3 regions of the Mesorhizobium sp. Primo-A genome follow, and region 3 is predicted to be linked to each of the others. Evidence: predicted binding sites of a transcription regulator. Region 3 holds the regulator's gene; each other region holds the start of a gene.
What was found. Region 3 encodes PhoB, which activates phosphate uptake and scavenging genes when phosphate is short. Its sites were predicted from a motif close to TGTCATNNANCTGTCAT; they were not measured.
Positions count from the first base shown of each region.

Region 1: the regulator PhoB is predicted to act here: its motif matches at 8,529-8,545, upstream of phnF (phosphonate metabolism transcriptional regulator PhnF).
Region 2: the regulator PhoB is predicted to act here: its motif matches at 4,250-4,266, upstream of ugpB (sn-glycerol-3-phosphate ABC transporter substrate-binding protein UgpB).

Region 1 covers NZ_RZTG01000016.1:31,026-41,521, reverse strand. Annotated here, with positions in the region: gene EOC83_RS26820 (altronate dehydratase family protein) at 22-1,527, shown strand; gene EOC83_RS26815 (aldo/keto reductase) at 1,588-2,586, shown strand; gene EOC83_RS26810 (ABC transporter substrate-binding protein) at 2,887-3,879, shown strand; gene EOC83_RS26805 (sugar ABC transporter ATP-binding protein) at 4,063-5,616, shown strand; gene EOC83_RS26800 (ABC transporter permease) at 5,613-6,578, shown strand; gene EOC83_RS26795 (zinc-binding alcohol dehydrogenase family protein) at 6,645-7,664, shown strand; gene phnF (phosphonate metabolism transcriptional regulator PhnF) at 7,742-8,491, opposite strand; gene phnG (phosphonate C-P lyase system protein PhnG) at 8,624-9,085, shown strand; gene phnH (phosphonate C-P lyase system protein PhnH) at 9,085-9,696, shown strand; gene EOC83_RS26775 (carbon-phosphorus lyase complex subunit PhnI) at 9,698-10,496, shown strand, end outside.
Region 2 covers NZ_RZTG01000010.1:202,370-212,865, forward strand. Annotated here, with positions in the region: gene argH (argininosuccinate lyase) at 1-809, opposite strand, end outside; gene EOC83_RS19930 (TlpA disulfide reductase family protein) at 845-1,534, shown strand; gene EOC83_RS19935 (EAL domain-containing protein) at 1,536-3,968, opposite strand; gene ugpB (sn-glycerol-3-phosphate ABC transporter substrate-binding protein UgpB) at 4,330-5,640, shown strand; gene ugpA (sn-glycerol-3-phosphate ABC transporter permease UgpA) at 5,798-6,718, shown strand; gene ugpE (sn-glycerol-3-phosphate ABC transporter permease UgpE) at 6,728-7,576, shown strand; gene EOC83_RS19955 (sn-glycerol-3-phosphate import ATP-binding protein UgpC) at 7,584-8,645, shown strand; gene EOC83_RS19960 (ABC transporter ATP-binding protein) at 8,682-9,764, opposite strand; gene EOC83_RS19965 (iron ABC transporter permease) at 9,761-10,496, opposite strand, start outside.
Region 3 covers NZ_RZTG01000010.1:59,880-70,375, forward strand. Annotated here, with positions in the region: gene pstC (phosphate ABC transporter permease subunit PstC) at 1-650, shown strand, start outside; gene pstA (phosphate ABC transporter permease PstA) at 647-1,963, shown strand; gene pstB (phosphate ABC transporter ATP-binding protein PstB) at 1,981-2,799, shown strand; gene phoU (phosphate signaling complex protein PhoU) at 2,826-3,533, shown strand; gene phoB (phosphate regulon transcriptional regulator PhoB) at 3,550-4,239, shown strand; gene EOC83_RS19240 (ROK family protein) at 4,256-5,503, opposite strand; gene xylF (D-xylose ABC transporter substrate-binding protein) at 5,773-6,813, shown strand; gene EOC83_RS19250 (sugar ABC transporter permease) at 6,956-8,308, shown strand; gene EOC83_RS19255 (ATP-binding cassette domain-containing protein) at 8,320-9,120, shown strand; gene EOC83_RS19260 (CHASE domain-containing protein) at 9,248-10,496, shown strand, end outside.

The sequences.
Region 1 (10,496 bases), on a different contig from region 3:
GGATCACCCAGGAAACCGCCCGTGAACGCCTCCAACTGCATTCTTCTGTCCCCCGCCGACAATGTCGCCGTCGCCAACGGCCGCATCGAGATCGGCACCGCGCTGCCGGGCGGTGCCGTCGCCAGTGCGCTGATCGAGCCCGGCCACAAGGTGGCGATCAAGCCGATCGCCGCCGGCGAGGCCGTGGTGAAATACGCCCAGGCGATCGGTCGCGCGACACAGGACATCGCAGCCGGCGAGCACGTGCATTCGCACAATCTGGTTTTCGAATCCGGCCGCTTGCCGGTCGTGCCGCCGAGCGAGGCCGAGCACGCGACGGAGGCCGACCGCGCCCGCACCTTCATGGGCTATCGCCGCGCCGATGGCCGCGCCGGCACGCGCAACTTCATCGGCATCGTCGCCAGCGTCAATTGCTCGGCCACCGTCTGCCATTCCATCGCCGATACCGCCAACCGCACGCTGTTGCCGAAATACCCCGGCATCGACGGCTTCGTGCCGATCGTGCACGGCCAGGGCTGCGGCATGAGCGGCACCGGCGACGGCATGATGGTGCTGCACCGCACGCTTGCCGGCTATGCCCGCCACCCGAATTTCGGCGGCGTGCTGATGGTCGGCCTCGGCTGCGAGGTCAACCAGCTCACCCTCTACGGCCAGAAGGGCGTCGCTGCCGGCAAGCGCCATTTCAACATCCAGGACGCCGGCGGGTCGCGCAAATCGGTGGAAAAAGCGATGGGCGTGCTGGCCGAGATCGCCGAGGAAGTCGGCCAGTTGAAGCGTGAGCCGATCCCGGTCAGCGAGATCGTCGTCGGCCTGCAATGCGGCGGCTCCGACGGCATGTCGGGTATCACGGCCAATCCGGCGCTGGGCGCGGCTGTCGACATCCTGGCCGGCGTTGGCGGTATCGGCATCCTCTCCGAGACCACGGAAATCTACGGCGCCGAGCATCTGCTTGCCTACCGCGCGGCAACGCCGGAGATCGCGCAGAAGCTCGACGGCTTCGTGAAGTGGTGGGAGGACCACGTCGCCAAGCATGGCGCCTCGATCGACAACAATCCCTCGCCCGGCAACAAGCGCGGCGGCCTCACCACCATCCTGGAGAAGTCCCTCGGTGCGGTCGCCAAGGGCGGCCAGACGCCGCTCAACGGCGTCTTCGGTTACGCCGAAAAAGTCACCGGCAGTGGCCTGGTGTTCATGGATACGCCTGGCTACGACCCGGTTTCGGCGACCGGCCAGGTGGCGGGCGGCGCCAACGTCATCGTCTTCACCACCGGCCGCGGCTCCTGCTTCGGCTGCCGTCCGACGCCGTCGATCAAGGTCGCCACCAACTCGACCATGTACCACCAGATGGAAGAGGACATGGACGTCAATTGCGGCGTCATCGCCTCGGGTGAAAAGACCATCGCCGGCATGGGCCGCGAGATCTTCGAACTGATCGTCGAAACGGCTTCCGGCCGCAAGACCAAGAGCGAGGACTTCGGCTACGGCGACAACGAGTTCGTGCCCTGGCATCTGGGCGCAACACTTTAGATTTTACTGATATAAAATAGACGGCGCGCCGGTCAGCGGCGGGCAACGGGGAGGTTTTGCATGGAAAAACGCCGTATCGGTCGGACAGCTCTGGAGGTCACCGAAGTCAGTTTCGGCGGCGCCGCACTTGGCGGCCTTTACCGCGCCTGTTCGCGCGAAGCGGCGATGGAGACGCTGCAGGGCGCCTGGGATGCCGACCTGCGCTATTTCGACACCGCACCCTTCTACGGTTTCGGACTGTCGGAGCGCCGCTTCGGCGACTTCCTGCGTTACAAGCCGCGCGATTCCTATGTGCTGTCGACCAAGGTCGGCCGGCTGTTTCGCCCGGTGCCGGACGATCAGGTTCCCGATCACTCCTATGTCGATCCGCTGCCCTTCGCGCTCGACTACGACTATTCCTATGACGGCATTATGCGGTCGGTCGAGTTCAGCTATGCGCGGCTTGGCCTAAACAGGATAGACATCCTGTTTGTCCACGACATCGGCGCCTACACCCATGGTATCGAGAAGACCAAGCTGCATTTTCGCGACCTGATGGATGGCGGCCTCAAGGCACTCGAAGAGCTGAAACGGACTGGCGTCATTTCTGCCTATGGGCTTGGCGTCAACGAGGTGCAGATCTGCCTGGACGTGATGCGCCGGGCGCCGCTCGACTGCATCCTGCTTGCCAGCCGCTATTCCCTGCTCGACCGCAGTGCCGAAGCGGAGTTGCTGCCGCTATGCCGGGCACAGCAGACCTCCTTGGTCATTGGCGGCGTGTTCAACTCCGGCATCCTGGCGACCGGCCCGGTGCAAGGCGCACATTTCGACTACCGCCCCGCCAGCCATGACGTGCTCGACCGCGTCGGCGCAATGGAAAGGATCGCCGCCGAGGGTGGCTATCCGCTCGCCGCCGCAGCGTTCCAATTCCCCTTGCATGAAGCTGCCGTCGCCACCGTACTGACCGGCACCGCCAAGCTGGCAAATCTGACGCGCAACCTCGAGCTGCTCGACATCGACGTACCGGAAACGGAATACGCCAAATATCGTCCCTACACGCTGGTGCAGGAGCTGGTGTGAAACTTCATGTTCCTTCGGCACATGGAGGAATGGATATTCCATATTGACGAATTGGTGGAATTAATATTCCATACGTTCCCAGAACGGAACGGAAGCGTGACGGCGCCAATGGGAGAACAGGGCGGGGGATCTGCCTCTGCCAGACCTCGCAACGACTGGTCAAACACCGCTTGCATCGATCTGTTCGATGCACTATCAAAACAGGGCAACTGTTTTTTATTGATAAAGTTCTGTTTGGGACCGCGCCTATCCGAACGGAGCTTCCGTATCGTTCACCGGGCGACTTAGGGAGGAAACCTCATGAAATTCGTGACCAGCATTCTCAACCGCCGCGCCGTCATGGCGCTGGCAGCAGCTTCAATGCTCGCCGGCGTCATGCATCCGGCGCCGGTTTCGGCGGCGGACGTCACCATTCCGATCATCGTCAAGGACACCACGTCCTTCTACTGGCAGATCGTTCTGGCCGGCGCCCGCAAGGCCGGCAAGGATCTCGGCGTCAACGTGCCGGAACTCGGCGCCCAGGCTGAAACCGACGTCAACGGCCAGGTCTCGATCCTCGAGAACGCCGTTGCCAGCAACCCGGCGGCCATCGTCATTGCGCCGACCGAGTTCAAGGCGCTCGGCAAGCCGATCGATGAAGCCGCTGCCAAGGTCAAGGTCATCGGCATCGACTCCGGTGCCGACTCCAAGGCCTTCACCTCGTTCCTGACCACCGACAACGTCCAGGGCGGCCGCGTCGCTGCCGACGGCCTCGCAGCTGCCATCGGCGCCGCCAACGGCGGCAAGATCGAGGGCGACGTTGCCCTGATCACCAACGCACCTGGCGCCGGCTCGCTCGAACAGCGCAAGCAGGGCTTCACCGAACAGCTGGCCGCCAAATATCCGGGCCTCAAGCTGGTTGCCGACAAATATGCCGACGGCCAGGCCACCACCGGCCTCAACATCGCCACCGACCTGATCACCGCCAACCCGAACCTCAAGGGCATCTTCGCTTCCAACCTGATCATGGCGCAGGGCGTCGGCCAGGCCGTCGCGGAAAACAACCTTGGCGGCAAGCTGGCGCTGGTCGGTTTCGACAGCGACGAGAAGCTGATCAAGTTCCTCAACGACGGCGTCATTTCCGCCCTCGTCGTCCAGGATCCGTACCGGATGGGCTATGACGGCATCAAGACCGCGCTCGCCGCCTCCAAGGGCGAGAAGGTCGAAGCCAATGTCGACACCGGCGCCAATCTGGTGACCAAGGACAACATGAAAGATCCCAAGATCGACGCGCTGCTCAATCCGAAGCTCTGAGCCGTCGCATCCGCAATCGTCTCCGGGGCACCTCGCCCCGGAGACACAAACTGCCGCACGAACGGCTTGGCAATCCGCACGCCTGAGCCAGGCTGTTTTCGAGGCATATCCCTGCCTCGCCGCGTGCCAATCGTGAGGCCAGCCTGGGAAGCCAATCCGGGAGGCCAATCTGGGAGGATTGTCATGATTTCGACGGCGCAGGAACTGCATCCCGCACCCGTTCTGGAACAGGGGCGGACTATCCTCGAATTGCGTGGCCTGGAGAAGCGCTATCCCGGCACCCACGCGCTGAAACCGGTCGATCTCGCCTTCAAGTCCGGTGAGATCCACGCCATCGTCGGCGAAAACGGCGCCGGCAAATCCACGCTCATCAAGCTTCTGACCGGCGTCATGCCGCGCACCTCCGGAGAGATTGTCTGGGAGGGCCAGGCGGCCGCCCTGGCGACGCCGCACGAGGCGATGGCGCTCGGCATCAATGCCGTGCACCAGGAAGTCGTGCTGTGCCGTCACCTGACGGTCGCCGCCAACATGTTCCTCGGCGAGGAGAATTCGCGCTTCGGCATCCTGCAGCAGCGCGCCATGGTCAGGCAGGCGCAGACGATCATCGACGACCTAGGCTTCGACCTGCCGGCGCATGTCACGCTCGGCGACCTGACCATCGGCCAGCAGCAGCTGATAGCCGCCGCCCGCGCCACCGTGCGCGGCACCAAATTCCTGATCTTCGACGAGCCGACCGCCTACCTCACCCGCAAGGAGGCCGACCAGCTCTTCACGCTGATCCGCCGTCTGAAGGGCGAAGGCGTGACGATCATCTACATCAGCCACCGCATGGAGGAAGTGTTCGAACTCGCCGACCGGGTATCCGTGCTGCGCGACGGCACGCTGGTCGGCACCCGCAACATCGCAGAGACCAACGATGCCGAACTGGTCAAGATGATGATCAACCGCTCGATCGAGCAGGTCTATCACAAGGAGCATTTCACGCCGGGCGCCGCCATCATCGAGGCGAAAAACCTGTCCGGCAAGGGCTTCGAAAATGTCTCGATGACGGTCCGCGCCGGCGAGATCGTCGGACTCTATGGGCTGATCGGCGCCGGACGCAGCGAGTTCGTCACCACGCTCTACGGCCGCCACCGCAAATCCGCCGGCCAGATCCTCTGGGAAGGCAAGGAGGTACAGGTCAATTCCGAACATGACGCGATCAAGCTCGGCATGGCGCTGGCGCCGGAGAGCCGCCGCGACCAGGGCCTCTGCCTCAACCTGCCGGTCGGCTTCAACCTCAACCTGCCGATCTACAAGCGCATCTCGAACAATCTGCTGATTTCGAGCACGCAGGAGAAGACGCAGGCCGATCGCCAGATCGCCGATCTGCGCATCAAGACACCGACACGTGGCGCGCTGGCATCCAGCCTGTCGGGCGGCAACCAGCAGAAGATCGTCATCGGCAAATGGCTGGCGCACGGCGCCAAGCTGTTCATCTTCGACGAACCGACCGTCGGCGTCGATGTCGGCACCAAGGCCGAGATCTACCGCCTGTTCGGCGCGCTTTTGTCAAAGGGCGCCGGCATCATCCTGATCTCGTCCTATCTGCCGGAAGTCTATGAACTCGCCGATACGCTGCATGTGTTCCGGCGCGGCAAACTGGTGGCGACGCACGGTTTTCACGCCGCCAGCCACGAGGATATTCTCACTCAGGCGCTCGCCGAGAAACAAGAAAAGTTGGGAGGACAGATATGAGCACCGAGGCGATCGCCGTCGAAAAACCGAAGCGCAACTATAATGTCCTGTTCGGGCTGACGCTATTGGCGCTGCTGGTTCTGCTCTGGATCCTCCTCTCCGTGACGACGACGAGCTTCGCCTCGGCCAACAACATAGCCAATCTCCTGCGCCAGGGCTCGATGATCGCCATCATGGCGGTCGGCCAGACCTTCGTCATCATCACCGGCGGCATCGATCTGTCGGTCGGCGCCGTGGTCGGCTTCGCCACCGTGGTCGTGGCCATGATGATCAATGCCGGCTTCCCCATCTGGCTCGCCATTCTGGTGACGCTGCTGGTCGGTGTCGCCATCGGCATGTTCCACGGCTTCGGTATCGTCAAGATGGGCCTGCCGCCCTTCATCATCACGCTGGCGACGTTGACCTCGCTGCGCGGCATCGGCCTTTTGATGACCAACGGCAATTCGATCAACATCAACAGCGACACCTTCACCGCCTTCTCGCGCAATTCCTTCATCGGCATCCCCAACCTGTTCTGGATGGTGATCCTGGTCGGCATTCCGGCCTATATCTTCCTGCACCACAGCCGCTGGGGCAGATACCTGTTTTCGGTCGGCTCCAACGCCGAGGCCTCGCGCCTGTCCGGCGTCAATGTCCAGCGCACCATCTACATGGCCTACACGCTGTCGGGCCTGTGCGCCGCCTTTGTCGGCGTGCTGCTGGCCGCCCGCATCGGCATCGGCAACCCGACGCAGGCCGAGGGCTGGGAACTGCAGGCGATCGCGTCGTCGGTCATCGGCGGCACCTCGCTGTTCGGCGCCGTCGGCTCGGTGCATGGGCCGCTGCTCGGCGCCTTCATCCTGGCCACCATCAACAACGGCGCCAACCTGCTCAACGTCAATTCGTTCTGGCAGCGCATCATCACCGGCGCGCTGATCATCATCATCGTCTACTTCGACGGCCTGCGCCGCCGCGGCAAGTAGCGACCCCGCAATCAACCGCCGGTCCGCCACACCAACGGGCCGGCGATTTCATGACTGGATTAGCGCATGAAAGCCGTCCTCTGCCGTTCGCCCGGCGATCTTGTCCTTGAAGACCGGCCCGCACCCGAGGCACCGCCTCCCGGCTGGGCGCTGGTGGCGGTCAGCCATGTCGGCATCTGCGGCACCGACTACCACATTTTCGAGGGCAAGCACCCGTTCCTCGCCTATCCCCGCATCATGGGTCATGAGGTCTCGGGTACCGTGATGGAGACCGGCGAAGGCGTCGAACTGGCCATTGGTGAGCCCGTCGTCGTCAACCCCTATCTTTCCTGCGGCAAGTGCATCGCCTGCCGGCACGGCAAGCCCAATTGCTGTGTCAGGATCGAGGTGCTTGGCGTGCATCGCGACGGCGCCATGTGCGAACGCATCCTGGTGCCGGCGCAAAATCTCTATCCGGCCAACGGCCTTTCGCTGGCCGACGCCGCTGCCGTCGAGTTCCTGGCCATCGGCGCGCATGCCGTGCGGCGCGCCCGCGCCGACCCCGGCGCCCACACGCTGGTCATCGGCGCCGGCCCGATCGGGCTCGGCACCGCCATCTTCGCCCGCATCGCCGGGCTCGACGTGACGCTGCTCGACATGAGCAGTGAAAGGCTCGCCTTCGCTGGAAACGAGCTTGGTTTCCAGACCCTAGACGGCTCGCGCGGCGCGGTGCCCGATCTGATCAGGGAAGCGACATCAGGCGAAGGCTTCGATGTGGTCTTCGACGCCACCGGCAACACCCAGTCGGTGCAGTCGGCCTTCGCCCATGTCGCGCATGGCGGAACGCTGGTGCTGGTCTCCGTCGTCAAGGACGACATCAGCTTTTCCGATCCGGAATTCCACAAGCGCGAGATGACGCTGATCGGCAGCCGCAACGCGCTGCGCGCCGACTTCGACCATGTCGCCGCCTCGATCCGCAACGGGGCCGTACCACTGGCCAAGCTCGTCACACACCGCACCACACTCGCCGCCACGCCGCGCGATCTGGCTCGTTGGGCGCATGAGAAATCCGGCCTGATCAAGGCTGTGATCGAGGTGGGGTTATAACATGGCAGGCGGCGAAGCCGGTCCTCAAATGCGCCGCCGCTGGCAAGTGAATGCGGCCGAGCTGGGCCGGGCACTCCCTACAGCGCCGACAGCTTCAGCTCCACCCGTTCGGCCGGAAAGCGCGACTCGGAAAACTGGATCGGCTGGCCGTCCGGCGTGACGTTGACGGCAACCGTGACCAGCACGATGGCGCCCGGCTGCAGGTCGAGGTCGGCAAGGTCCGCCGCATCGGCATGGCGCGCCGACAGCACGGTCGATTGCCTGAGATAGTCGTCTATGCCGAACCGCGCCAGCGATGCGGTGATCGAGCCTGTTTCCCCCATCGCGGCATCGATGCCGGCAAAGCGCCGGGCCTCGAACCAGCCGGCAGCGCGCGACACCGGCCGTCCGTCGGCTTCGCCGCGCGTTTCCAACCGGATCACATCGGCTCCCTTGGGAAGACCCAGTCCCTCGGCGACGCGCTGGCTGGCCGGCTCGACCGACGAGGCGAGCAGGACGATGTGCCGTTCCGTCGTTTGCCCTTGCAGCCCTGTCGAAAAACGTGTGCGCGCCCCGATCGGATAGGACAGCCGCTTGCGCGACAGTACGAAGGTGCCGCGCCCCTGCTCGGCCCGCAGCACGCCTTCCCTTACAAGGGCTGATATGGCGTTGCGCACCGTGTGACGGTTGACGCCATAGCGTTCTGCCAGCGCCACCTCCGGCGGCAGCGCTGCATTCTCCGTGAAATCGCCGATGGCGATCGCATGTAGGATCTTGTCGGCGATCTGCCGCCACAGCGAAACGCCACTGCGCCGCTCGATGCTGTCCGCTAACAGCCGCCCGACCATCATTGCCCCAACCTTCCAGCGCCCAGTCTTCTATCGCTGTCATCCACCCGTCATGGACACGCGTTAGATAATAGATATAATTTGTATAGTTGTCTACATCAATAGACAAATTAACAAAGAGGAATGCTGCTGATGCGAGGACAGGAAGCCCGCGACCAGGCCGAGCGCAAAGCCGCCATGGCAACCCTTACGCAATCCAGCGGCGATGACATCGTACGGCTCTGGAATGAGGCCGGACTGCCTTCGGACGCCGAGCTGTTGCGCGGCCCCGAAACCGGCCTTGTCACCCTGCGCGGCCGCATCGGCGGCGGCGGCGCCCCTTTCAATGTCGGCGAGGCGACCGTCACCCGCGCCACGGTCAGGCTACCCACCGGACAGGTCGGCCATTGCTATGCGCTTGGCCGCGACAAGCAGAAGGCGAAGCTGGCGGCTATCGCCGACGCCCTATGGCAGGACCCTGCCCGCCGCAATGAGGTCGAGACCGGACTGATAGCGCCTCTGCGGTCGGCTCTGACCTTGGCGCACGAAAAACGCCGCGCCGAGACGGCGGCAACGAAGGTCGATTTCTTCACCATGGTTCGCGGAGAAGACTGATGGACATTGCAGCGCAATCGATCGAGGGCGGGTTCGCCGATCCGGTCTTCAACGCCCAGACCGTGTTCCGCGCCGTGATGGACGCAATGGCTCGGCCGGGCAGCGTGCAACCGCTGCCGGCCTTCGCCCGCCCGCCGGTGCCGCTCTCGGCTACCGCCGGCGCCATCGCACTGGCGCTGTGCGACAATGACACGCCGCTCTGGCTCGACCCGGCTTTGCAGGCCTCCACCGCGATCAGATCGTGGCTTGGGTTCCATACCGGCGCGCCATTGGCCAACACACCGGCCGATGCGCATTTCGCCTTGGTCGCAGCACCTGCCGAGATGATGGCGCTCGATGGCTTTTCGCAGGGCACGCAGGATTATCCCGACCGCTCGACCACGCTGATCCTGCAGGTCAGCGATCTGGTCTCCGGCACGCCGCTATTGCTCGAAGGTCCCGGCATCGAAACCAGCGCCACGATCGCGCCGGCGCAGATGCCACGCCATTTCGTCGAGCAGTGGAAGCAGAATATCAAGCGCTTTCCGCGCGGCGTCGACATCATCCTCGCCACATCAGGCGGCATCGCCTGCCTACCGCGCACGACGCGCATCAAGACGATGGAGGCGTAAGATGTATGTCGCGGTAAAAGGTGGCGAAGCGGCAATCGCCAACGCCCACAGCCTGCTGGCCGACCGCCGGCGTGGCGACCGTTCGGTGCCCGCCCTTCGTCTCGACCAGATCGTCGAGCAGCTGGCGCTCGGCGTCGACCGGGTGATGAGCGAAGGCTCGCTCTATGATCGTGAACTGGCCGCGCTCGCCATCGTCCAGGCGCGCGGCGACATGATCGAGGCGATCTTCCTGGTGCGCGCCTACCGCACCACGCTGCCGCGCTTCGGCTACTCCAGGCCCATCGACACCGCCAACATGCTGGTCGAGCGGCGCGTCTCGGCGACCTACAAGGATCTGCCCGGCGGCCAGTTGCTCGGACCGACCTTCGACTACACCCACCGGCTGCTCGATCCCGAGCTTGCCGCCGGCGCCGATGTCGCCGAGCCCTTGCTGCGCGACACGGAAGCGCAAGCCATGCCGCGCGTCTCGGCGATCCTCGCCCGCGAAGGCTTGATCGAACCGGATGGCGACATGCCGCAGGATCATGTCCCCGGCGACATCACCCGCGAGCCGCTCGAATTCCCGATGGCGCGCGACATCCGCCTGCAGGCGCTGTCACGCGGCGATGAAGGGTTCCTGCTGGCGCTCGGCTATTCCACCCAGCGCGGCTATGCCCGCAACCACCCCTTCGTCGGCGAGATCCGCATCGGCGAAGTCGAGTTGGAGCTCGACGTGCCCGAACTGCCCTTCTCGGTGCCGCTCGGCACTGTCCGCGTCACCGAATGCCAGATGGTCAACCAGTTCAAAGGCTCGGCCAAGG
Region 2 (10,496 bases), 140 kb from region 3:
AATTGCGGCGTCGACCAGATGATGATCTCTTCGGCCAGCCGCGACAGATGCGTGGCGCAGATCGCGGCCATGGCAAGGAACTCGAGCGCGAAATCGCGATCCGAGACGCTGTCGAGCGAATTGCGCATCGGCTCGCGGAAGCCGAGCCCCTTGGCGGTCCGGTGGCGGTCGATCGGGAAGCTGGTGCCGGCAAGTGCGGCGGCACCGAGCGGGCTTTCGTCCATGCGTTCGATCGCATCGCGGACACGCGACAGGTCGCGCGAAAACATCTCGACATAGGCCATGCAGTGATGGCCGAAGGTCACCGGCTGGGCCGCCTGCATATGGGTGAAGCCCGGCATCACGGTCGCCGCATGCTCCTCGGCCCGCTCCAGCAGCGCCTCAATCAACCCCTTCAACGCCTCGGCGACGCGAAAGCACTCCTCCTTGACCCAGAGCCGCAAATCGACCGCGACCTGATCGTTGCGCGAGCGGGCGGTGTGCAGGCGGCCGGCCGCCGGGCCGATCAGATCGGCAAGGCGCGCCTCGATGTTCATGTGGATGTCTTCGAGCCGCGTCGAGAACTCGAAGCTGCCGGCCTCGATCTCTCTCAGGATCGTGTTCAGCCCGTCAGCGATTTTTTCTTGATCGGCCGCCGAAATAATGCCCGTTTGCGCCAGCATCTCGCTATGGGCGATCGAGCCTTTGATGTCCTGCGCATAGAGTTTGCGGTCGAAGGAGATAGACGCGTTGATCGCTTCCATGATGGCGGCCGGACCCGAGGCAAAACGTCCGCCCCACATCTGGTTGCTGGTTTTCTTATCGCTCATGGCTATAACCCGTGCTTCGGAGCAGTTTTGAGAAAATGGCAGACGGTAGTAGATTCTTCCCGGCCCCGCGCCTGATCCTCGCCGCCTTGGTGGCGGGCGCGCTGGCGGGCGCGGTCGCGGTATATGTCAGCGAGAGCCGGTCTGGCAACAATGCACCGGCACAAGCTGCCGTGGGTGAGAGCAAGGACGACGTGGCCTGCGCGGCCAAGAGCGACCGCGCCAAGAAGGTCGCGGCTTCGGCCACCGGTGAGGTCGCGGCACTTTTGCCGGCCGATCCGCCACAATCCCTGAAGAGCCTTGCCTTCAACGGTCCGGACGGCAAGCCGATGACGATTGCCGATCATGCCGGCAAGACGGTGCTGCTCAATCTGTGGGCGACATGGTGCGCCCCGTGCCGTGCCGAAATGCCGGCGCTCGATGCGCTGCAGAAGGAAAAGGGCAGCGACGCCTTTCAAGTGATCGCCGTCAATGTCGATGCCGGCGACGATGTGAAGCCGAAGAAGTTCCTCAGCGATACCGGCGTCGCGACGCTTGGCTATTACCGGGATTCGACGATGGCGCTGTTCAACGACCTCAAGAAGCGCGGCCTGGCGCTAGGCCTTCCTGTCACCATGCTGGTCGACGGCGAGGGCTGCCTGATCGCCCATATGAACGGCCCGGCCGAATGGTCGGGGCCGGACGCCAGGCGGCTGGTCGAGACGGCACTCAAGCCCGAGAGCCTCTAGTCTAGCGTGTGGCTAGCGCAGGTGCCGGTGCGAAGGCCAGAACGCTTCTGTCGCGCAAGGTAGCGGGTTTGCTGCCGACAGCGGGTGCGACGACACCGGTCAGCTCGCCGAATTCTTCGATGAGAGCTGGCCTGCCGATATAATAGCCCTGGCCGATCTCGCAGGCTTCGGCGTCCAGGAATTTCAGTTCGCCGAGCGTCTCGACCCCCTCCGCCAGAACCGGCAGGCCGAGACCACGTCCAAGTCCCAGGACGGCGCGCACGATCGCCGCGACCTGGCCGTTCTTGTCGACCGACTTGATGAAGGAGCCATCGATCTTGATCTTGTCGAAGGGGAAGGCGCGGAGGTTGGAGAGCGAGGAATAGCCGGTTCCAAAATCGTCCATGGCCACGCGCACGCCCAGCGCCTTGACCTGCCGCAAGGTGGCCAGCGCCCGCGGCATGTCCTTGACAAGCGCCGTCTCGGTGATCTCAAGCTCGAGCCTGCCGGGCGCCAGGCCGGAATTCAGCAATGTTTCGTGGACCTTGCGGCTGAAATTCGTGTTGTGGAGCTGCACCGCCGAAACGTTGACGGCCACTGTCAGCGGATTTTCCCAGCGGGCGGCTTCCTCGCAGGCAGCCGTCAGCACCCATTCGCCAATCTGGCCAATGGCGCCGCTGTCTTCGGCCACCGGGATGAATATGGCCGGCGACACGTCGCCGCGAGTCGGATGCCGCCAGCGGACCAACGCTTCGAAGCCGACCATCTTTCCGCTGCTGATCTCTTTCTGCGGCTGGTAGACGAGATAGAACTCCTGGCGTGCGACCGCCTGGCGCAGTTCGTGCTCCATGACGCGCTTGTCGCGGGCCTCGGCCCCCATCGATGCTTCGAAATAACGGTAAGTGTCCTTGCCTTCGGTCTTGGCCCGGTAGAGTGCCGTATCGGCGTGGCTTATCAGGCTGGCCTGGTTTTCGGCATCCGACGGATACAGCGCAATGCCGATGCTTGCCGACACAAGGCCGCCGCCGACCGAGAGCCGGTTTTCCTCGCGCATGGCGGTCAGCACCGCGTTGGCGATACGGCCCGCCTCCAACGGGTCGGCCAGGTTCGGCGCGATGATGGCGAACTCATCGCCGCCCAGCCGCGCCACCATCTGCCCTGGACGAAGGATACCGGTCGCGCACTGCGCAACCTTCTGCAGCATGGCGTCGCCTGCGCCGTGCCCATACAGGTCGTTGACCTCCTTGAACCGGTCGAGATCAAGCAGCAGAAGCGCAAGCTGGCCGCCTTTCCTGGTCCGGACCATCGCAGCGATTTCCGTCTCCAGCCGGCCGGAAAAGCTGCGGCGATTGGCCAGTCCGGTCAATGGATCGAAATGGGCAAGCCGCAGGATCTCCTGTTCCGCCTTCTTGCGCTCGCGAATGTCGCGGACCGCGACCACGTTGTGCGGTTTGCCACAGTAGTCGATGCTCCTGGCGATCAGCTCGACAGGAATGCTCGTGCCATCGCGACCGCTCAATTCGGCCTCCTGCGGCTGTTCGCCGAAGCCCGAGATATCGGATCCGAAGAGATCGCCAAGCTGCATTCCGTTCAGGGTCGCTGTTGCTTTGCCCGTCAGTGCCGCAATGCTGTCATTGGCACTGATGATGCGGTTGCCGTCGCAGACGATCAGCCCCTCCACGGCGGCATTGGCCAGGCCGTGCATGCGGTCGACCTCGAGCTTCTGGCGACGGAAGCGCAAATCGATCCACAGCGCCGATGCCGACAGAACCAGGATCACCAGTGTGGCGGCGGCGGCCGCGAAAGCCTGCGAGGTCGGCTCGATCGTGTATTCGGATATGACGATCGAGGGATCGGGGAAGATCGAGACGGCACCCATCCCGATGAAATGCAGGGTGCAGATCGCCAGCGTCAGCAGCACCGCGCCGCCGGATGTCGCCTTCAAGGAGGGGCGGCGCTGCACGACACGCAGCGCCAGCGCCGCGAGCGTTACGCCGGCCAGCAGGGAAACGGCGACAAGCAACAGGTTCCACTCGATACGGCCCTGAACCTCGAACGCCGCCATGCCGATGTAGTGCATGGCTGCGATACCGCCGCCCAGCACGGCGCCGCCGACGAGATGATAGTCGAACTCATCCCGCAAGGTGGCGATCCACATGCCGGCTGCCGTCAAAGTGACCGAAGCAGCGAGCGAAAGCACGGAGAGTGCCGGATCATAGGCACTGGGTATGCCCGGTGTGAATGCGAGCATGGCGATGAAGTGCGTTGCCCAGATGCCAAAGCCGGTCGAAGTGGCCGCGATCATCAGCCAGGCAAGCCGGTTCCGATCTGTGGAACGGCTTATGTGCTGAAGCAGGTTGACAGCAGAGAAGCAGGAAATTCCGCAGATCAACGCGGCGAGTGCGACCAGTCTCAGATCATGTTCGTTGACGATACAATTGTAGACCGTCAGCATTTATTTCACCTGAGCTTTGGAAATAAACAGGGCAGCAGGATTGAGTAGCGCGTTGCCGTTGAGGGATCGATAAAGTCGGCTGCAACCTTGGCGTGTCTCTTCGGGTTGCTGCGGCTGCAATCAGGGCTGACACGCCGAAAGCCAGCTTGACGGTCCCGACGGTGGTTCCTGGCGCGCTTGTCGTCGCGCTAAGCCGGCTAACCGCATCGCTTCCCATGCCTCCAAGCGGAGACGAGCGTTGCGTCAGGTAAAGGGTGAAGTTCGTCGATCTGCAACAAAACCGTTGTCTGATTGTCATGAGCGACACATATTGCCTTCGCGGGAGTGCCCCCTTTCGCCAATGACAAACGGGAGATGAAACATGAAGTCCTTCGGCTTCGCGGCCGGTGTTGCCGCTACCTTTATGACGCTTTCCTCAACCTCCGCTTTTGCCGTCACGCAGATCAGTTGGTGGCACGCCATGACTGGCGCCAATGCCGAAGTCGTCGACAAGATCTCCAAAGATTTCAATGCCAGCCAGAGCGACTATGAGCTCGTTCCGGTGTTCAAAGGCACGTATCCCGAGACGCTGAATGCCGGCATTGCCGCCTACCGCGCGGGCCAGGCGCCAGACATCATCCAGGTGTTCGACGTCGGCACCGGCGTGATGATGGCGGCCGAAGGTGCCATCAAGCCCGCAGCCGATGTGTTGACCAGCGCTGGAATGACCTTCGACAAGAGCCAGTATCTGCCAGGCATAGTCGGCTATTATTCGAAGCCGGACGGCACCATGCTCTCCTTCCCCTACAACTCCTCCTCGCCGATCCTTTATTACAACAAGGATATCTTCAAGAAGGCTGGTCTCGACGTCGATAGCCCACCCAAGACCTGGAATGAAGTGTGGGAAGACGCCAAGAAGATCAAGGCGAGCGGCGCGGCCGCCTGCGGCTACACCTCGACCTGGCTGACCTGGATACATCTGGAGAATTTCGCGGCCTGGAATGACGTGTCATGGGCCACCCAGCAGAACGGTCTGGCCGGCGGCGATGTCGAGCTCAAGATCAACGCGCCGATTTTCGTCAACCATTTCCAGGCGCTGGCGGACCTCGCCAAGGACGGCACCTTCAAATATGGCGGCCGCACCTCCGAAGCCAAGCAGATCTTCCTTGCGGGCGAATGCGGGATCATGACCGAATCGTCCGGCGGACTTGGCGATATCGTCAAGTCCGGCATGAATTACGGCATTGGCCAATTGCCGTATGACAGCGACGCCAAGGGTGCGCCGCAGAACACGACGCCGGGTGGCGCCAGCCTGTGGGTTTTCGCGGACAAATCCGATGAGGAATACAAGGGCGTCGCGGCCTTCTTCGCCTACCTGTCGAAGACCGAGGTGCAAGAATACCTGCACCAGAAGTCGGGTTATCTGCCGGTAACGCTGGCGGCTTATGAAGCGACCAAGAAGTCCGGTTTCTATGACAAGAATGTCGGCCGCGAGACCCCGATCCTGCAGATGACGGGTAAGACGCCGACCGACAATTCCAAGGGCGTACGTCTGCCGAATCTGCCGCAGGTGCGCGATATCCAGAACGAGGAGTTCGAGAAGATGCTCGCCGGCCAGCAGACCGCGCAGCAGGCGCTCGACAATGCGGTTACGCGTGGCAATGCCGCGATCAAGGAAGCGCTGGGGAATTAGAGCGAGCGCAGGTCCTTGCTCTACGGCGCACCCATCTGTCCCGCCGGGCATCTCCCCTCGTGAGGGGAGTTTTGCCGTGCCTTGCGATTTCGCCAATGGTCGATGATGCCCAGTCCGAAACGCTCATCAAAGCCATCTTGGCGGAGAGGGGTGCCGCATGGTGCCCCCCGCCTCATCACCTCGGAGTGGCTCCGTGACCCCTCGCGTCGTGTTCCCCAACAAGGTCCTTCCCTACCTGCTTGTGGCGCCGCAACTGGCCATCACGCTCGTTTTTTTCTACTGGCCGGCCGGTCAGGCGTTCTACCAATCCATGCTCAGGCAGGATCCGTTCGGGCTGAGGACCAAGTTCGTCTGGTTCGCCAATTTCAGGAAAGTGCTTGCCGATCCGGCCTACCTGAACTCGATCAAGGTCACGGTGGTGTTTTCCCTTGCGACCGCTATCGTCGCCATGTGCGTGGCGCTCCTGCTGGCGGTCATGGCAGAGAAGGTGGTGCGCGGCAAAGGTCTCTACCGCACGCTCTTGATCTGGCCCTACGCGGTGGCGCCGGCGATTGCCGGTATGCTGTGGCTATTCCTCTTCAACCCTTCGATCGGGTCGCTGGCCTACATGCTGAGGAGTTTCGGCATCGCCTGGGATCCACTGCTCAATGGCACCCACGCCATGATCCTGCTGGTGTCCGCCGCTGCCTGGAAGCAGATCAGCTACAATTTCCTGTTCTTCGTCGCCGGCCTGCAGGCGGTGCCGAAAGCCTTGATCGAGGCGGCGGCCATGGACGGCGCCGGCGAGACCAAGCGATTCTGGACCATCGTCTTCCCGCTGCTTGCGCCGACGACCTTCTTCCTGCTGGTCGTCAACACCGTCTATGCCCTGTTCGACACGTTCGGCATCGTCCATGCCGTCACCGGGGGCGGTCCGGGCAAGACGACTGAGACGCTGGTCTACAAGGTCTACAATGACGGCTTCGTCAATCTGATCCTCGGTGACTCGGCGGCGCAGTCGGTCATCCTGATGATCATCGTCATCTCGCTCACCGCCATCCAGTTCCGCTATGTGGAACGCAAAGTCCATTACGGCTGAGGGCGAGCGATGATCGGCCAGTCACCGCTCCGCACCGTCATCGCCCACGCCATGCTGATCCTCGGCATATTGATCGTCGCCTTCCCGATCTACTACACGTTCGTTGCCTCGACGCAGACGCTGCAAACGATCCTCAGGCCGCCATTGCCGCTCCTGCCCGGCGATCAGTTCTGGAACAATTACAGCGAGGCATTGTTCGGCGGTGTCGGCCGCATCGGCGGCGTCAGCGTCGGCAGGCTGCTGCTCAACACGACGATCATGGCGCTCGGCATCGCGGTGGGAAAGATATTCATCTCGATCCTGTCTGCCTATGCGATCGTGTTCTTCCGCTTTCCGCTGCGCATGACCTTCTTCTGGCTGATCTTCATCACCCTGATGCTCCCCGTCGAGGTGCGCATCCTGCCAACCTACAAGGTGATGGTCGATCTCGGCATGATCGACACTTATGCGGGCCTGATCATCCCGCTGATCGCCTCGGCCACCGCCACGCTGCTGTTCCGCCAGTTCTTCATGACGATTCCTGGCGAATTGGTTGAGGCGGCGCGGGTCGACGGTGCGGGGCCGTGGCGCTTCTTCTTCGATATCCTGTTGCCGCTGTCGCGGACAAATATCGCGGCGCTGTTCGTCATCCTCTTCATTTATGGCTGGACACAGTATCTGTGGCCGTTGCTCGTCACCAACAGCAGCAACATGAACACGATCGTCATCGCGCTCAGAAAGATGGTCTCCTTCGCCGATGCCGATACGCAATGGCACCTGGTCATGGTTACAGCGATGCTGGCCATCGTGCCGCCGATCCTGGTCGTGGTGCTGATGCAACGCTGGTTCGTTCGCGGCCTGGTCGATTCCGAAAAGTGAGAAGCTGATGGCGACCGTCGATCTGAAGGATGTGAAGAAGGTCTACCCCAGCGGTTTCGAGGCCGTGAAGGGCGTTTCAATCGCGGTTCCCGACAAGGAGCTTTGCGTGCTGGTCGGCCCGTCGGGTTGCGGCAAGTCCACGCTGCTCAGAATGATCGCCGGGCTTGAAACCATCTCCTCGGGAACAGTTGCGATCGACGGCAAGATCGTAAATTCAACCGGTCCGACCGAGCGTGACATCGCCATGGTGTTCCAGAACTACGCGCTCTATCCGCATATGAAAGTCTACGACAACATGGCCTATGGGCTGCGCAACCGCGGCACGCCGAAAGATGAGATCGACAGCCGGGTCCGCGCGACGGCGAAAATACTGGAACTTTCGGCGCTGCTCGACCGCCGCCCGCGCGAGCTTTCCGGCGGCCAGCGCCAGCGTGTCGCCATGGGTCGTGCCATTGTGCGCAATCCGAGGGTTTTCCTTTTCGACGAGCCGCTTTCCAATCTCGATGCCAAATTGCGTGGCCAGATGCGCGTCGAGATAAAGAACCTGCAGCGCTCGCTTGGCGTCACGTCGGTCTATGTCACACATGACCAGCTCGAGGCGATGACGTTGGCCGACATCCTCGTCGTCATGAATGCCGGACTGGTCGAACAAATGGGGGCGCCGCTCGACGTCTACGAAAGGCCGGCCTCGACCTTCGTCGCTTCCTTCATTGGCGCGCCGCCGATGAATCTCCTGCCCCTTTCGCAAGGGCCGGCTGGTCCGGCGCTGGCTGATGGCAAGACGATTGAATTTGCGCCTGCGAACGCCGTCACGCTCGGCTTCCGCCCCGAGGATGCCGACGTCACCTTCGGGTCCGAGGCACCGTCCGGCGCGCTCATCCTGCCGGCGCTGGTCGAGGCAGTCGAACCGGTAGGCGCCGAAAGTTTCCTTCACTGCGCTGCAGGTGGCAGCAGGATCGTCGTGCGGGTCGCGGGTCGCGCCACCGCCACGGTTGGCAACCAATTGCGCGTGGTTGCCAAGGCAGAAAAGCTGCACTGGTTCGATCAGGCCGGAAAGCGCGTCGGCTAATCAGAAAGATATGCCTACGCTCCACCCACGCGGCGTTCAGGCGAAGACATGCGCCTTTCCCGATACAGTCAGCCGGACGATCTCGCCGACCGCCGGCGCGTCCATGCCCGGTTTGCGCAGGACCAGCGGCGTGTTGCCGATCGCTGCCGCATCGGGCGGATCGGCATTGTTCAAGAGCCGCACCGCGACCGTGCACATCGAGCCGGCGAATTCGGATTCCGTCACCTCGCCGAACAGCATGTCCGAGGTGCCGGACATACCCTCGCGCGACGTTCTCTTCAGCGCGATCTGCTCCGGGCGAAGCATGATGCGGGCGATATCGCGGCTGTCATGGGTGTCGACCGCGATGCGGCCGAGCGGCGAGTTGGCGAAGCCATTTGATATCTTGGCCGGCAGGATGATGGCGTCGCCGAGGAATTCGGCGATCATCCTGTCCTTCGGCTTGAGATAGAGCTCGCGCGGCGTGCCGATTTGCGAGAACTTGCCGTCGCGCATCACCGCGACCTGGCTGGCGAAGGACAGCGCTTCGGCCTGGTCGTGCGTCACCAGGATGGTGGTGATGCCGGCGGCCTCCAGAAGTTCGGCCACCGCCTTGCGCATCGAGGCGCGCAGGCCGGTATCGAGCGCCGAGAACGGCTCGTCGAGAAGCATCAGCCTGGGCTTCATCGCCATGGCCCGGGCCAGCGCCACACGCTGCTGCTGGCCGCCGGAAAGCTCGTGCGGGCGGCGTTTGAGGATCGCCTTGTCGAGCCCGACGATATAGGCGAGCTCGACGATGCGCTCAGCGCGCTTGTCCTCGCCGCGGCCCATGCCGAAACCGATATTGTCGCCAATGGTCAGATGCGGAAACAGGGCACCATCCTGCGCCACCACACCGATGCCTCGGCGATATGCCGGCACCGCAGCGCCGCCGTTGGCCAATATGGCACCGTCGAGCGTGATGTGGCCCTGGTCCGGAGCCTCGAAGCCGGCAATCAGCCGCAGCAGGGTCGTCTTGCCGCAACCGGAAGGACCGACGATCGCCGTGCGGCTGCCGCTGGCGACGCTGAGGTCGACGCCGGCAAGGGCCGCCACCGGGCCGTATTGCTTGTGCAGGCCGCTGATTTCGAGAAAGCTCATCGTCCGGCCATCCGTTTCGACTGGACATAGAGCAGCCAGGTCAAGGGCAGCGACATCACCACCATGATGAAGGCGTAGGGTGCCGCCGAGGCATAATCAATCTCGCCACTGTAGGACCAGAAAGCCATCGCCAGCGTGCGGGTGCCGTTCGGTGCCAGCATCTGGGTGGCGGTCAGTTCGTTCATGATGCCGAGCGCCACCAGGGCCATGCCGGCCGCGGCACCCGGCGCCGACAGGCGGATCGTCGTCGACCACAGCGCCTGCAGCGGCGGCCGGCCGAGGCTGGAAGCGGCGCGTTCGAGTTCGACCGGCGCCTGCGCGATCGATGCCCGCAGGCTGACCAGCGCGCGCGGCAGGAACATCAGCGCATAGGCAACCAGGATGGTGAACAAGGTCTGGTAGAGCGGCAGCGCGATGCGTACGGTGATGGTGACCAGCGCCAGTGCGATGACGACCCCGGGCAGCGAGCCGACGATGTAGTTGCAGCCCTCCAGAAGACGCTGCAATGGCCCCGGCGCGCGGATCGAGATCCAGGCCATCGGCATGGCGGCGACGGTGGCGAGCAACGCGCCGGCGAGCGCCAGGAACAGCGTCTGGCCAAGCGCCAGGCCGATCTCGTCCAAGCGCCAGACAGCGGCGCCGCCGGCGGCAAGCCAGCCGCCAATGGTGACGAACGGCACGCCGAGCGCCAAAAGCGTGATGACGACAAGCAAGAGCAGGCTAGGCAGGGTG
Region 3 (10,496 bases):
CGGTCGGGCTGATGTCGGCTGTCTACATGGCCGAATACGCAACGCCCAGGGTGCGCTCGGTGGTCAAGCCGGCGCTTGAACTGCTGGCCGGCATACCGACCATCGTCTACGGCATCTTCGCCGTCGTCACGCTTGGGCCGTTCCTGCGCGACCTGTCAGCGGCGCTGACCGGCGGCTCGCCGTTCATCCAGGGCCAGAGCATCTTCACCGCCGGCCTGGTCATGGGCGTCATGCTGATCCCGGTCGTCTCCTCTCTCTCAGACGACATCATAACCGCGGTGCCGCGCGCCATGCGCGACGGGTCGCTCGGCCTCGGCGCGACCCGCTCCGAGACGATCAAGCGGGTGATCCTGCCGGCGGCACTGCCCGGCATCGTCGGCGCCATCCTGCTGACTGCCTCGCGCGCCATCGGCGAAACGATGATTGTCGTGCTGGCGGCGGGCGTCGCCGCCAACCTCACCATCAACCCGTTCGAGGCGATGACGACCATCACCGTCAAGATCGTCAACCAGCTCACCGGCGACCTCGAGTTCAATTCGCCGCAGACGCTGGTCGCCTTCGCGCTCGGGCTGACGCTGTTCACGCTGACGCTGGTGATGAACATCGTCGCGCTCTACATCGTGCGCAAATATCGGGAGCAGTACGAATGACCGACATTCCCATGGATACGATGGTCAGGCCGGCGGCCCATCCGCGCCGCGACATCGGCCTGAAGGCCCGTTACGCCGCCGAACGCCGTTTCCGCATCTATGGCGTCGTGGCGATTTCCGTAGGCCTGGCGTTCCTGGCAATCATGCTGATCACCATCGTCTCGAAAGGCTACACCGCCTTCTGGCAGACGACGGTATCGCTGCCGATCACGTTCGACGAGAAGGTGATCGATCCTTCCGGCAAGCGCGCAACCGATCCGAGCGTTCTGATCAAGGCGAATTATCCCAAGCTCGCAGAAAACGCGCTGGTGGCCAAGCTCGGCATCTCTCCTGATGACAAGCCGATGATCCAGAAGCTCAAGGGCTTCCTTTCGGAAGGCGCCCGCGTCCAGTTGCGCGACATCGTTGCCGCCGATCCCTCGGTGATCGGCACGACACGCGACGTCAACATCCTCGCCGCCGCCAATCTCGACTCGGCTTTCAAGGGCCAGATCGACCTCAGTGTCGAGGAAGCGCGACGCAAGGTCTCGGACCAGCAGATCACCTGGATGAACAAGCTCAAGGCCGAGGGCGCGATGGCCGAGCACTTCAACAGCGGCCTGTTCACCTACGGCGCCTCCAGCCGCCCGGAAACCTCGGGCATGGGCGTGGCGATCATCGGCTCGCTTTATATGATGGTGATCGTGCTGCTGCTCGCGCTGCCGATCGGCGTCGCCGCCTCCATCTATCTGGAGGAATTCGCCAAGAAGAACCGTTTCACCGACCTTATCGAGGTCAACATCAACAATCTGGCCGCAGTGCCGTCAATCGTCTTCGGCTTGCTCGGCCTCGCGGTGTTTATCAATTTCCTGGGCATGCCACGCTCCGCCGCTTTCGTCGGTGGCCTGGTGCTGACGCTGATGACGCTGCCGACGATCATCATCGCGACGCGCGCCGCGCTTGCCGCGGTGCCGCCGTCGATCCGCTCGGCAGCTCTCGGCCTTGGCGCCTCCAAGATGCAGATGGTGTTCCAGCACATCCTGCCGCTTGCCGCGCCCGGCATCCTCACCGGCACCATCATCGGTCTTGCGCGCGCGCTCGGCGAAACCGCGCCGCTGCTGTTGATCGGCATGGTCGCCTTCGTCGCCGATCCACCGACGACGCCTTTCGATCCGGCCACCGCGCTGCCGGTGCAGATCTATATGTGGGCGAACGAGGCCGAACGCGCCTTCGTCGAGCGTATGTCCGGCGCCATCATCATCCTGCTCGTCTTCCTCATGGCCATGAACATCACCGCGATCGTGCTTCGGCGTCGGTTCGAGCGGCGCTGGTAGAAAAAAGGCATTTTGGTATGAACATCATGACCGAACAGTCCCTTGAAAACGCAGTGGGCGACAAGATGAAGTCGAACGAAGTGATAAAAATGCGCGGCGACAAGGTCGGCGTGTTCTACGGCGAGAAGCAGGCGCTGTTCGACGTCGATCTCGACGTCCGCCTGAACCAGGTGACGGCGCTGATCGGCCCCTCCGGCTGCGGCAAGTCCACCTTCCTGCGCTGCCTCAACCGCATGAACGACACCATCGATTCAGCACGGGTAACCGGCAAGATCACGCTCGACGAAGAGGACATCTACGACAAGAACATCGATGTCGTCGAACTCAGGGCGCGCGTCGGCATGGTGTTCCAGAAACCCAATCCGTTCCCAAAGTCGATCTACGAGAACGTCGCCTATGGTCCGCGCATCCACGGATTGGCCAAGCGCAAGGCCGACATGGATCAGATCGTCGAGTCCAGCCTGAAGAAGGCGGCGATCTGGAACGAGGTCAAGGACCGTTTGCAGGAACCTGGCACGGGTCTTTCCGGTGGCCAGCAGCAGCGCCTGTGCATTGCACGCGCCATCGCCGTGTCGCCCGAGGTGATCCTGATGGACGAACCGTGTTCGGCGCTCGACCCGATCGCCACCGCTCGCGTCGAGGAACTGATCGACGAACTGCGTCAGAACTATACGATCGTCATCGTCACCCATTCGATGCAGCAGGCAGCGCGCGTGTCGCAGCGCACCGCGATGTTCCATCTTGGCTATCTGGTCGAGGAGGGCGCCACCGACAAGATGTTCACCACCCCCGACGACAAACGCACCCAGGACTACATCACCGGCCGGTTCGGCTGATCTCTGGCATATGAGGGACGAAGATCATGGGTGAACATACCGTTGCATCTTTCGATGAGGATCTGGAGCAGATCAGCCAGCTGATCCGCGACATGGGCGATCTCGCCCGCTCGATGGTCGGTGGCTCGACCAGGGCTTTGCTCAATTCGGACAATGCGCTGGCGCAGCGGGTGGTTTCCGACGACGCCATCATGGATGCACGCCAGCGCGAGCTGGACGATCGTGCCATCACGCTGATCGCCAAGCGCCAGCCAATGGCCAACGATCTGCGTGCGGTGGTCGGTTCGATCCGCATGGCCGGCGACCTCGAGCGCATCGGCGACCTTGCCAAGAACATCGCCAAGCGCGTCGGCACTGTCGGGCTGAGCGTCACGCCGCACGACCTTTCGCATTCGATCGACGCAATGGCGCAGCTGGTGCTGATCCAGGTGCAGGGGGTCGTCGACGAGTATGCCGCCGCTGACGCGGCAGCGCTTGCCACGCTCAGAAACAATGATGAACGCATCGACGTCAAATACACATCGGTGTTCCGCGAACTTCTGACCTACATGATGGAAGATCCGCGCAACATCACGGCGTGCACGCACCTGTTGTTTTGCGCCAAGAACCTCGAGCGGATCGGCGACCACGTGACCAACATCGCCGAAAATGCCTATTATGTTTTGACCGGCACGCAGTTGCCAGCCAACCGTCCGAAGCAGGACGAGACGGCAATGTCCGCGCCAGCGGCATGACAGGGGTGACCAGCCGATGATCGCGCCACGCATCATGGTGGTGGAGGATGAGGAGCCGCTAGGCGTGCTGCTCCGCTACAATCTCGAATCCGAAGGTTACCAGGTCGAGGTGGTGACGCGCGGCGACGAGGCCGAAATCCGGCTGCAGGAGAACGTTCCAGACCTTCTGGTGCTCGACTGGATGGTGCCTGCGGTTTCCGGTATCGAACTCTGCCGCCGGCTAAGGATGCGTCCCGAGACCGAGCGGCTGCCGATCATCATGCTGACCGCGCGAGGCGAGGAAAGCGACCGCGTGCGCGGCCTCTCGACCGGTGCCGACGACTATCTGGTCAAGCCTTTCTCGACGCCGGAGTTCATGGCCAGGGTCAAGGCGCTGCTGCGCCGGGCCAAGCCGGAAGTGCTGTCCAGCGTGCTCAAGGTCGGCGATATCGTGCTCGATCGCGAATCGCACCGTGTCTATCGCAAGAAGAGCGAAATCCGGCTCGGGCCGACGGAATTCCGCCTGCTTGAATTCATGATGCGCCATCCAGGCCGCGTGTTCTCGCGCAGCCAACTGCTCGACAATGTCTGGGGCGAGACGATCTACATCGACGAACGCACGGTCGATGTGCATGTCGGCCGGCTGCGCAAGGCGGTCAACAACGGCCGTATGCCCGATGTCATCCGCACCATCCGTGGGGCGGGTTACGCCATTCGCGAGGACTGAACTCCCTCGTTTGAACTCACGCCACGTTCTTGCCGCCGAGACCGGATCTCGCCTGCACGCCCGGCGCAAAAATCTCCTGATCGACGAAGATTAGCGCCCGCATGGCGCAGCCTTCGCGGATCAGCGGCAGTTCGTTCGGCTCGGTGTCGAAGGAAATCGACTTGGAATGCTGGCCGCCGGCGGTCTGGGCAATCGCTTGCCGCAATGCCGGCTCGATCAGGTCGAAGGCGGCGGCGCTGACGCCGACCATGGCGACCGGCGCCGGATCGATCAGCGCGAACAGGCTGCCGAGGCCGTAGCCGAGCGCTTCGCCGGCCTTGCGATAGGCTTCCCGTTCGGGTCCGTCCCTTTCGCGGGCGGCGGCAGCCAGGGCGCGCATGTCGGCATCGCTGACATCGGCGACGGGTTCTGCATCCTCGCCCATCTGCCGCGCGTTGCGCCAGATGGCATAATTGCCGGCATAGGCTTCGACGCAGCCGCGCCGTCCGCAGCGACACAGCGCCCCGTTCGGCCGATGAATCATGTGGCCGAATTCGCCGCCCGAGGAATGGGTGCCGGTGAACAATTCGCCCTTCAGCACCAGCCCCATGCCGATGCCGTGCGACAAAAGGATAGCGATGAAATCGTCGCGGTAACGATCGGGGTCGCGCCAGCGCAGCGCCACCGCCATCATGTTGCAATCGTTCTCCATAATGGCTGGGATGCCGAACTCGTCTTCGAATATGTCGGCGAAGGCGATGTCGGTGTGCGGCGTGATCGGCGACCACAGCATGGCGCGGGCACGGGTGTCGGTGATGCCCTGGACGGCCAGCGCGATACGGGCGATGCTGCGCACGTCCAGGTCGGGATCTTCCAGGCGGCGCCGCACGATTGCCGTGCACTCACCGATCAGCGAGTCGCGCGACATCGTCAGCGTGTCGAGCCGGCGCTGTTCCTCGGATATTACCTGGCCGGCATAGTCGATGACGGCGACCGAGAGGAAGTTCAGCGACAGCACCACGGTCATTACCGCGGCCGCTTCCGGATTGAGGCTGAGGCCGACCTGCGGACGGCCGCGTTTGAGCGAGCCGGCCTCGCTCGGCTTGCTTTCGGTCAGGATACCTTCGACGATCAGGTCGGATGAGATCGCCGAGATCGTCGAATGGCTGAGGCTTGTGGTTGCGGCGATCTCGGTGCGCGACGGCTGTCCGGCGCGGCGCACCGCCGCGATCACCATCGCGCGGTTGCGGCGGCGCAAATCGTCGTGGCGGATTCCGACCGACATGCTCTTTCATATCCTCCCGGTCGCCGCGGTTCTTCCTGCCCTGGAACGCTGTCGGTGACGCGGTCAAATACTGGCAGAAGCCGCGCGCCGTGTCATTTATTTATTCCGAGGCCCGAAAAAAATTCGAAACGACATCAAAATCCATCAGAATCGATGTTGACAGCGTTCGGGCGTTGGCCCAGTATTTTTTCGAGGCTCGAAAAAATAGGGCCTTTGTGCCGGCCTTCGGGCCAGTTTGGTCGCGCCATACGCGGCGCAGGGAGGATAATATGAAAAGATTCACAGCCGCCATCCTGGCGGGTGCCGCCATGTCGCTGACGCTCGCGTCTGTCGCGCAGGCGAAGGACAAAGTCGTCGGCGTTTCGTGGTCCAACTTCCAGGAGGAACGCTGGAAGACCGACGAGGCCGCCATGAAGACGGCGATCGAGGCCGCCGGCGACAAGTACATCTCCGCCGATGCGCAGTCCAATCCCGGCAAGCAGCTTACGGACGTCGAAAGCCTGATCTCGCAGGGCGCCAATTCCCTGATCATCCTGGCGCAGGATGCTTCGGCCATCGGCCCGGCCGTGCAGAAAGCCCTGGACGAAGGCATTCCGGTCGTCGGCTATGACCGGTTGATCGAGAACAAGGATGTTTTCTATCTGACCTTCGACAACAAGGAAGTCGGCCGCATGCAGGCCCGCGAAGTGTTCAAGGTCAAGCCGGAAGGCAACTACGTCTTCATCAAGGGCTCCGGTGCCGATCCCAATGCCGACTTCCTGTTCTCGGGCTCGATGGAAGTGCTCAAGGAAGCCATTGACAGCGGCAAGATCAAGAATGTCGGCGAAGCCTACACGGATGGCTGGCTGCCCGCCAACGCCCAGAAGAACATGGAACAGTTCCTGACCGCCAACGACAACAAGGTCGACGCGGTGGTCGCGGCCAATGACGGCACTGCCGGTGGCGTCGTCGCGGCGCTGACGGCTCAAGGCTTGGCCGGCACCGTGCCGGTCTCGGGGCAGGACGGCGACCACGCCGCGCTGAACCGCATCGCCCTGGGCACGCAAACCGTGTCGGTGTGGAAGGACGCGCGCGAGCTCGGCAAGAATGCCGCCGAGATCGCCTCGCAACTGGCCGACGGCAAGAAGACGAGCGACATCGCCGGCGCCAAGGACTTCACGACGCCGGGCGGCAACACCGTCAAGTCGCTGTTCCTGACTCCGGTTGCCATCACCAAGGACAATCTCAACGTCGTCATCGACGCTGGCTGGATCAAGAAGGACGAAGTCTGCGCGGGTGTCGCTGCCGGCACCGTCGCGGCCTGTAACTGATCCGGACCACTTCGAAATATCTGAACGCCGCGGCCCAAAAGCCGCGGCGTTTTCTCAAAGAATTGTGTTTCCGCATCATGCGGATAGCTTCTAGGCTGGGCTCCGGCATGCGCGTCAGACGGCCAGCCGGTGGGAGGAAATCATGACCGACACGACGTCCAACCCGCAGGCCGATACGGCGCGCGCGTCGGAACTCGGCGCCGTCGCCCGGTTCCTGAAGGCGACCGAGATCGACACCCGGATGCTCGGCATGATCGGCGCGCTGCTGGTCATCTGGATTGGGCTGCATGTCATTTCCAGCCTGCGCCTCGGCGTCAACCCGCTCGATTTCGACAGCCGCACCTTTCTCACGCCGCGCAATCTGTGGAACCTGTCGGTGCAGACATCCGCGGTCGCCATCATGGCCTGCGGCATGGTGCTGGTCATCGTCATGCGCAACATCGACCTGTCGGTCGGTTCCGCCGAGGGCCTGATCGGCATGGTGATGGGATTTGCCCAGGTGCATTTCCTGGTGCGTTTTGTCGGGCTCGAACTCGGCAATCCGTGGATCTGGGCCCTGGCGCTGGTCATCGGCCTGGCGCTCGGCCTGTTGATCGGCGCCTTTCAAGGCTTCGTCATCGCCTATCTCGAAGTGCCCGCCTTTATCGTGACGCTGGGCGGCCTGCTGGTCTGGCGCGGTGCTGCCTGGTGGGTCACATCAGGCCAGACCGTGGCGCCGCTTAACGCCACCTTTCAGCTGATGGGCGGCGGGCCGGCGGGATCGATCGGCGCAACCTGGAGCTGGGTTGTCGGGATCGTCGCCTGCCTCGCCGTGGTGTTTGGGCTGTTCAACGGGCGGGTGCAGCGCAAGCGTTTCCGTTTTCCGCTACGTCCGATCTGGGCCGAGGCGCTGCTCGGTGTCGTCACCTGCGGCGCCATCATGGGTGCGGTCTGGCTCGCCAACTCCTACCCCTGGCCGATCGGCATCGTGAACAGATATGCGGCCGCCAACAACATCACCGTTCCCGAAGGCGGCCTGTTCATCGCCCACGGTATCGCCATACCGGTGCTGATGGCGGTCGCCGTCGGGCTGGTCATGACCTTCATCACCAACCGCACCCGTTTCGGCCGCTATGTCTTCGCCATCGGCGGCAATCCCGAGGCGGCCAATCTCGCCGGCATCAACACGCGCTGGATCACCATGAAGGTGTTCATGATCATGGGCGTGCTGGCCACGATTGCCGCGGCGATCTCCTCGGCCCGGCAGAATTCGGCCACCAACGTGCTTGGAACGCTCGACGAGCTGCTCGTCATTGCAGCCGCCGTGATCGGTGGCACGTCGCTAGCCGGCGGGTCGGGAACGATCATCGGCGCCATGCTCGGCGCCCTGCTGATGCAATCGCTGCAGTCCGGCATGGTGCTGCTTGGTGTCGACTCGCCGCTGCAGAGCATCGTCGTCGGCGCCGTACTGGTGATCGCCGTGTGGCTCGACACCGTCTATCGCAAGCGCGTCTAGGAGGGCATGCCATGACTGACAAGACTGCTCCTGCAGCCACCGCGCTGATCGACATGAGGAACATCTCGATCGCGTTTGGCGGCATCCGCGCCGTCGACGACGCCTCGATCGATCTTTTCCCCGGCGAGGTCGTGGCGCTGCTCGGCCATAATGGCGCCGGCAAGTCGACATTGATCAAGATCCTGTCCGGCGCCTACAAGCGCGATTCGGGCCAGATCTTCGTCAACGGCGAGGAGGCATCGATCTCCAACCCGCGCGACGCCAAGAAATACGGCATCGAGACGATCTACCAGACGCTGGCGTTGGCCGACAATGTCGACGCCGCCGCCAATCTGTTCCTCGGCCGCGAGTTGATGACCGCCTGGGGCACGCTCGACGACGTTGCCATGGAGGCCGAGGCGCGCAAGGTGATGGGTCGGCTCAATCCCCGGTTCCAGCGTTTCAAGGAGCCGGTGATCAAGCTGTCGGGCGGCCAGCGGCAATCGGTGGCGATCGCGCGTGCGATCCTGTTCAACGCCCGCATCCTGATCATGGACGAGCCGACGGCCGCACTTGGTCCGCAGGAAACGACGCAGGTCGGCGAACTGGTCAAGCAGCTGAAGTCCGACGGCATCGGCATCTTCCTGATCAGCCACGACATCCACGATGTGTTCGAGCTTGCCGACCGGGTCTGCGTCATGAAGAACGGCCAGGTGGTCGGCACCGCCCGCACCACTGATGTCACCCAGGACGAGGTGCTGGGCATGATCATTCTGGGCAAATGCCCGCCAGGCGCCATTCCCGGACCGGGCGCGCTGAAGATCGCGGCCTGAGATCAAGCCAGATCGCGGTTGCCGGACACGTGATATGCCAGCCGTAGGGATGGCTTGGCCTTGGCATTGTGTTGGCAGGGCGACTTGCGCATAAAGGTCCGACATTGCTCAGGGACCGCACGATCCGTTGAAGAAGCTTTTCCCGATCATCGCCTTTATCGCCGTCGCGCTGATCAGCATGGTGATGGCAGGTTTTGCCTACTTCGCCACGCAGGAAGCCGCGCGCATCAAGTTCGAGGCGACTGCCGACGATGCGCTCAACCGGATCGAGAGCCGCATCGACCTGCATCTGTCGCTGCTGCGCTCGACGCAGGCCCTGTTCGACGCCCGCAATGGCGATATTTCTCGCAATGAGTTCAAGGCCTTCTTCACCGCGCTCGATGTCGACAAGAATTTCGCCGGCTTGCGCGGTATCGGCTTCCTCAGGCTGGCAAAGACGGGCGACGAGGCGACGGTCGAACGCGACATGCTGCACGATTATGGCGTCAGTCATCCAATCTACCCGGACACCACGCAACCCTGGCGCACCCCTATCGTGCTGTTCGAACCGCTGGATCCATCCAATCAAGCCGGCATCGGCTACGACATGTTCAGCGAACCGGTGCGGCGTGCGGCGATCGAAAAGGCGATGTCCGACGACCAGCAGCATGCCAGCGGGCTGGTGCAGCTGGGCCAGGACACGGGCGCCGCGCAGACGTTCACCGGCTTCTTCGTTTTCGTGCGGCTCAATGTCGAAACCGCTCCCGACGTCATCAATGCTTCGAGATCCTCGACATCAGGTTTTCTCTATGCGGCCTTCCGGGCTCGCGATCTGTTCCAGACCGCGCTCAGCCGGTCGCCGCTTTTGCCGGTCAACACCGAAATCTATGATGGCGATGGTGCCGTGAACGGCGACAATCTGTTGTTCCGGTCGGAGACGCCGCCGGCTTCCACTTTCGGGAACAGGCTGCTGGTCACGCGAAAGATCATCGTCGCCGGACAGCCATGGACTGTCCTGTTCCGGCCGACAAGCGCCTTCTCGCAGCCGTCGTCGCGCGCCATTCCGGTGATGCTGGGGCTGTTCGGCCTGCTGTTGGCGGGCGCAATCGCGCTTGTGGCGCGCTATCAGGAGCGGGCCTATGAGGCAGCGTCGCGATTGCACGAAACGACGGAAAAGAGCCTGATCGAAAAAGACCTGATGCTGCAGGAGATGAAGCATCGCATCAAGAATTCGATCACCAGGGTGCTGGCGATCGCGCGTCAGACGGCATCGCGGGCGACCGACGTCAACGAGTTTTCAGCGTCCTTCTCGGCTAGGCTGCAGGCGATGGCGGCCTCCCAGGACATGCTGACGCGCTCACGCTGGCAGAAGGCCGATCTTGGCGATCTCCTGCGCA